Linked DNA regions of Aminobacter aminovorans. The main gene of each other region encodes a partner of the protein of the gene in region 2 in a complex. Links are inferred from orthologs where the notes say so. Each region holds a gene or a part of one and is shown on either strand. Other genes may lie near its edges.

What was found.
Region 1: the proteins of dapF (region 2) and DY201_RS05665 are in contact, whole or in part, in a solved structure (PDB 5YGU), measured with the Escherichia coli proteins. The link is inferred for Aminobacter aminovorans from one-to-one orthologs.

The regions. Positions count from the first base shown.
Region 1 is NZ_UFSM01000001.1:1,165,876-1,169,101, reverse strand. Bases 52-2,961 are described here. They hold DY201_RS05665 (RNA pyrophosphohydrolase), read right to left. Parts: upstream 1,811-2,961; coding sequence 1,292-1,810; downstream 52-1,291. Other genes in these bases: DY201_RS05660 (divergent polysaccharide deacetylase family protein), read right to left, coding at 1,817-2,961; rnk (nucleoside diphosphate kinase regulator), read right to left, coding at 577-1,005; DY201_RS05675 (GreA/GreB family elongation factor), read right to left, coding at 52-471. In the rest of the region: more of DY201_RS05675, read right to left, coding at 1-51; more of DY201_RS05660, read right to left, coding at 2,962-2,971; DY201_RS05655 (S41 family peptidase), read right to left, coding at 3,080-3,226. UniProt on the Escherichia coli protein: Master regulator of 5'-end-dependent mRNA decay.
Region 2 is NZ_UFSM01000001.1:913,206-916,335, reverse strand. Bases 272-3,085 are described here. They hold dapF (diaminopimelate epimerase), read right to left. Parts: upstream 2,214-3,085; coding sequence 1,329-2,213; downstream 272-1,328. Other genes in these bases: DY201_RS04420 (AprI/Inh family metalloprotease inhibitor), read left to right, coding at 2,434-2,976; mtaB (tRNA (N(6)-L-threonylcarbamoyladenosine(37)-C(2))-methylthiotransferase MtaB), read right to left, coding at 272-1,329. In the rest of the region: signal recognition particle-docking protein FtsY, read right to left, coding at 1-32; more of mtaB, read right to left, coding at 46-271; cell division protein ZapE, read left to right, coding at 3,094-3,130. UniProt on the Escherichia coli protein: Involved in the succinylase branch of the L-lysine biosynthesis and in the biosynthesis of the pentapeptide incorporated in the peptidoglycan moiety. Catalyzes the stereoinversion of LL-2,6-diaminopimelate (L,L-DAP) to meso-diaminopimelate (meso-DAP).

The DNA.
Region 1 (3,226 bases), 250 kb from region 2 along the record:
TTGTGGCTCATCGGCGCTGAACACCAGCACTGGGAAGCGGCGTTCCGGCGGATTGGCCCGAACTTCCGGCGCAGCGATACCCGGCCGGGCCGCCTCTGGCTGGTAATGGATCTCTTCGACGCGGATGGTCTCGGTCGCGCCGCGGCCGCAGTCGACCGATATCGACTGGCCCTTGCGCAGGCCAAGCAGGGCGAGCCCGCGCGGCACGGTGATCGGGATGATCTGGCCGACCATGCCGTCCATCGGACCGTGCGCGACGATGCGGGTGTGGGGCGCACCACCGTCGACGCTGAAGGTGACGCGGCTGTTCAGCGTCACCACGTCGGCATCGGCCTCGTTCGAAAACACCACTTGGGCCGAAGCTAGCTTCAGGCGCAAAAGTGCCACCAGCGGGCCACCCGACCACGCCAGGCGGTCGAGCATCGTCTTGACGATGGCGAAATCCTTTGTCGTCAGCTGACATTTGGACATGGCTTTTCTCCGCAAGCACCGGCGTTTCCCGGCATGCAGCGCCGGGCGTCAAGGTGGACGCACAGGCGGGATTTCAGAATTGGGCTGGTTGAGGCTCGCGCGCCGTCAATTGGCGTCCGCCCGCGGCGCCTCTACGGCAACGATCTCGAGTTCGAGACGGCGCCCGTCGCGCGATGTCCAGGCAACTGACTGACCTTCGCGAAGACCGATCAGCGCTGCACCGACAGGCGTCAGGATCGAGACCTTGCCTTCGGCGATGTCGGCCTTCCCGGGATAGACCAGCGTCACCGTCTTGACCTCGCCATCGCCGCCACGGAACGTCACTGTCGAGCCCATGCGCACGACATTGGCCGGGATGCGGCTGAGCGGCTTGATCTTGGCGCGCTCCATTTCGGCGAGCAGTTCCTCGGCAATGCCCGGCAGGCGTTCGAGGCTGGATTCGGCGAGGCCGGTCAGCCTGGCATGGTCGTTTTCGCTCACCACGATCTCATGTTCGCGGCGCTGCTTGATGTTCTGGCGCAATGGATGCCTCACGGATTTTCGTCCAGCCGTCGCAATAGACGCGCACGACCGGTCCGTCCGCACAGAAGCGGACGTGCCCAAATGTTCAGACCGTTCCGCTATGCGGCCCGGTTCTCATGAATAATGCGTTGAAGAATTGGCCCCTGGGGCTCGGACGTCGCAAAGCGACCGAGCCGGGGCTAGAATCCCGCGATGGGGCAGACCCGGAACAAGGCAAAACTGCCAATATGAGCGTAAGTGCACATGGCTGGAGGGTCGCCGACCCCGCCCTGCTTGTCAAGGGCGGCCAGATGGAGAGCTATCCGGCCAAGTGCCTGAACGCCGCGACAACCTCGTCATAGACCTTGCGCTTAAACGGCACGATCAGCTCGGGCAGATTGAACATCGGCTTCCATGCCCAGCGGTCGAATTCGGCCGAGTGACCGCCCGGAGGCGGGTTTATGGCGATCTCGTTTTCCTCGCCCTCGAAACGGAAGGCGAACCACTTCTGCGTCTGGCCACGATATTTGCCCTTGAAGGCAATACCGAGCAGATGCGGCGGCAGGTCGTAATTGATCCAGTCGGGCGCCTCGGCGAGCAGGCTGACACTGCGCATGCCGGTCTCTTCGTAAAGCTCGCGTATGGCCGCCGGATAGGGATCCTCGCCCTTGTCGATGCCGCCTTGCGGCATCTGCCACAGTTGGTCGGTATCGGAAAGCTCGCTGTCCGGCTCGGCGATGCGGCGTCCCGCCCACACCATCCCCCTGGCATTCAGCACCATGATGCCGACACAAGGACGGTAAGGAAGGTCTTCGGGCGCGATCTTGGTCTTCGACATCAATTCCTATCCTCGTTCGGGGTCACTCGCGACGGCCGAGATCGGCACGATCTCGATGCCGCGCTTGCGTGCCTCGCTTGCCCACGAGGCAACGGCATCGACAGTGACGTCGAATGCATTGCCTGTACCGATGGCAAAACCCTTGGCACGCGCCGTCCGCTCCAACTCGTCGAGCTTGTCGAGGATCGCGCCGCGATCCTGCACGCCGTCGATGATCGCATCGCCCGCGGCAAAGGGCACGCCGTTCTTCAGCGCCGTCTCGGGCGCCAGGCTGCGTGCCGAAGAGCCATCGTCGACATAGCCGATGCCACGCTTGCCCAGTTCGGCCATCATCACGCCCATCGCCTCCGGGCTCGTCGAGAAGCGCGCGCCCATGTAGTTCATGACGGCGGTGTAATTGGTCGTCCGCGACAGCGTCCAGCGCAGGTTCTTGAGGATTTCCTCGGCACCGGCCTCGACGGTCAGTGTATTGCGCCCTGGATTGACATTGGGAAAGTCGAACGGCTCGAGCGGCACCTGCATGACGATCTCATGGCCCTCGCGGCGCGCCGCCTGCATCCAGCGGCCCAGGCTGTTGCCTTGCGGTGCGAAGCCGAGCGTGATCTCCGGCGGCAGCTTGCCGATCGCCGTCTGGGTTCCGGTCTGCGACAGGCCGAGCCCGCCGATCACGATCGCCACCCGCGCGCCGCGCGCGCCGGACCAGGCCCTGGCATAGACGTCGAACGGGCGGCGCCCGTCGGCTGCTCGTATCGGCAGCGGCCCGGCCGCGCTGTCCTCGATCAGCGCCTTTTCCGGCAAGTGGGCAATGCGCACATTCTGCCCGACAGCCGATGGATCGCGGACCACCACGGCACCACCCTCGCTCTCGGGTGGATTGACGCGAATGATCTGCGGGCCGCCGCTGGTCGGAGCAGGTGCCGGTTTCGGCCTGGCCACGGCTTGGGCAGGCGTGGCAACCACTTCGGGCGTCGCCACGGCAACGACTTCAGGTGTGCGAAACGGCTTCTGGCGGAGTGCTATCGAGGCCGAGGCCGCCACCAACACCACGACGCACAGGCCGGCAAGCAACGGGCGCTTGCGCAGCCAGGCGAAGCGCCTGCCTGCCGGACGGCGCGGCGCCTGTCCGAGCGGACGGTCGATTTCCTTTTCGATCTGCACCAAGCCGCCTTATGGCCGAAGCCAGCCTCCCCGAATCAAACTGCCGGAACCTTGCGGTCCCGGCAGAATGGCATTGTCATGTTGAGCAGGCCAGCGCTTCGCCGGCCGACCTTACTGCTGGTTCATCACGGCCTTGTCGGGATTGGGCGGGAAGGCCGGATCGGTCTTCTGTCCGCGCAACAGCTCAAGCGCGTAATTCAGCTGCAGGTCGTCCTTAGGCTCCGGCGGCACATAGGCAGCCGAGCCCGAACCCTTGTC
Region 2 (3,130 bases):
GAGAAAACTTTCTTGATGAACCCGAATGCCATGCGGTCGCTTTCGTCAGGCCGCGCGCGCGGCGGCCGGTGCCGCTACAAGCCGCTCGCCGTCATGTCCGGCAATGTCGACCTCTATGATTTCGCCCGCAGCACCCTGATCGAGCGCAACGAGCGTAAAACCTTCCGTCCGGCCGAGCCCCTCGCGCTCGACAAGTACCTTCTGGCACGAGCCCTTGAGGCTTTCGAGATGGCGCGCATAATTGACGTCACCGGCGGCGCGCAGGCGGGCGGCGCGCTGCTTGACGATCTCGCGCCGGACCTGCGGCATGCGCGCGGCGGGCGTGCCCTCGCGCGGGCTGAACGGGAAAACGTGGAGATGGGTCAGACCGCACTCCTCGACGACACGGATCGAATTCTCGAACATCTCGTCGGTCTCGGTCGGGAAGCCGGCGATGATGTCGGCGCCGAAGACGATGTCGGGGCGAAGCTTGCGCACATCGGCGCAAAACTTGATCGACTGGTCGCGCAGGTGGCGGCGCTTCATGCGCTTCAGGATCATGTCGTCGCCCGACTGCAGCGACAGATGCAGATGCGGCATCAGCCGCGCCTCTGTGGCGACCGCCTCGAGCAGGTCCTCGTCGGCCTCGATCGAATCGATCGAGGACAGACGCAGGCGCTGCACATCAGGCACCTGGCGCAGGATGGTCTTGACCAGCTTGCCCAGACGCGGTGCGCCGGGCAGGTCGGCGCCATAGCTGGTCATGTCGACGCCCGACAGCACCACCTCGGCATAACCGTTGCCGGCGAGACGCTTGATCTGCTCGACCACCGCGCCCATCGGCACCGAGCGAGAATTGCCGCGGCCGTAAGGAATGATGCAGAAGGTGCAGCGATGGTCGCAACCGTTCTGGACCTGCACGAAGGCACGCGCGCGGCCCTCGATGGCATCGACCAGATGGCCAGCCGTCTCGCGCACGGAAAAGATGTCGTTGACGCGGGCCTTCTCGAAATCGTTGACGCCGAAGTCGGGCAGCGCCCGGTAGTTGTGCGCCTTGAGCTTTTCCTCGTTGCCGAGCACCAGGTCGACCTCGGCCATGCCGGCAAAGGCCGCAGGGTCGGTCTGGGCGGCGCAACCGGTAACGATGATGCGTGCGTCCGGGTTTTCGCGCCGCGCCTTGCGGATCGACTGCTTGGCCTGGCGCACAGCTTCGCTCGTCACCGCGCAGGTATTGAAGATGACCGCGCCACCCTTGAGTTCATCAAGGCCTGCGGCCTTGGCCTCGCGCTTCACCACCTCTGACTCATAGGTGTTGAGGCGGCAGCCGAAGGTAACGACGTCGACCGCCATCAGGCGACGTCCTGCTGGTCGCGGCGCCAGGCGCCGGTGGCCGGGTTGAAGCTGCCGGAGAATTCCCATTCGGCCGGGCCGGTCATGACGACGTGGTCGTCGGCGCGCCAGTCGATCTTCAGCGTCCCGCCGCTCGGCACGGTAACGGTCACGCTACGACCGGTGCGGCCGGTGCGCGCGGCGGAAACGGCGGCAGCACAGGTAGCCGAGCCGCAAGCCAACGTCAGGCCGGCGCCACGTTCCCAGGTGCGCAGGTTGAGCGTCTCGGTCGAGGTCACCTGGGCGATCGAGATGTTGGCGCGCTCGGGGAAGATCGGATGGTTTTCGAGCAGCGGACCGAAACGGTCGAGGTCGTAGGACCAGACGTCGTTGTCGACCCAGAAGATGGCGTGGGGATTACCCATCGAGGCAACCGATGGCGAATGCAGTACAGGCGCGTCGATCGGCCCGATCTGCAGCTCGATGGCGCGCGTGTCACGGAACTCCTCGGCAAGCGGAATGTCCTGCCAGCCAAAGCGCGGAATGCCCATGTCGACGGAAATCGACCCGTCCTCATGTTCTTCGGCATTTAGGATGCCGGCGATGGTCTCGAAGGTGAACACCTTCTGCCCGGTTTCGGCGGCAAGCGCCTGCACGACGCAGCGCGTGCCGTTGCCGCAGGCCTGGGCGTGGGTGCCGTCGGAATTGATGATCTCGATGTAGTTGACCGTACCCGGCGTGCGCGGGTCGTGGATCGCCATGATCTGGTCGAACTTGGTCGCCGGATCGGCCGCCAGCGCAATCGCCGCGGCAGGCATAACGCGATCCGCGCGGCCGCGCATGTCGGCAACGATAATGTCGTTGCCGAGCCCGTTCATCTTGGCGAAAGGGGCCTCAATGGCCATGGTCGGTAAGTCTCGCGGCTGTTTGGGGCCTATATGGCGGAAACATCGCCGAATTACCAGTCTCGCGCCACGCTGGCCTATTGAGACAATTTTGCAACAATTTCATACGCAAACCCTATTTTAACCATATCAGGTTGAAATTCTGCCAACTTCGCCGCTTTAGAGGCGAACTGTCGATCGCGCGGGGGCGCCCCCAGAACTGCCCCACGGAGGGAATGCAATGGCTTTTTCGAAAACCGGCCTGCTGGCCGCATCGCTGGTGGCGCTTCTGGCGGCAGCCGGCTGTAACAGCACGCGCCTTTCCTCGATGGACACCCAGCCGGCCCCGCTGCCTGCGGCACCCGCCGGCACGGTGACCAGTGGCCAGCTGCCGCCACCCTCGGCACCGGGTGCCGCTGGCGCCTCGCAGTTCCCGGCCGCCCCGGCACAGACCCAGGTCGCAGCCCTGCCCGCCGACGGTGGTGCTGCCGCCGCCAACGCACCCGACATCACCGCAACCAGCGTGGCTGGCGTGTGGAGCGCTTCGGTTTCCGGCCAGAGCTGCAAAGTGGCGACGCCGCAGACCAAGTTCGGCCAGGGCTTCCGTGCCGGCCCGCTGCGCTGCCCGGCACCGATAGACGGCGTCAAATCATGGAACGTCGCCGGCAAGCAGCTGACCCTGTTCGATGAAGCCGGCTCGCCGCTGGCCAGGCTCTATCAGTCGGGCGAAGGCCGCTTCGACGGCCAGACCTCCAACGGCCTGCCGATTTCGCTCAACCGCTAAGGCATGACGCCGAAGATCGGATTCGATTTCGCGACCGGATCATGCATAGGTTTTTGCGCGTCCGCTCGGACGCGCGGCAACAAACATCAGACGTTCGTATTCGTGCCAGAGTGAGCCATGCACCTGCGTGACGGCCTACAGACCCATGTGACCG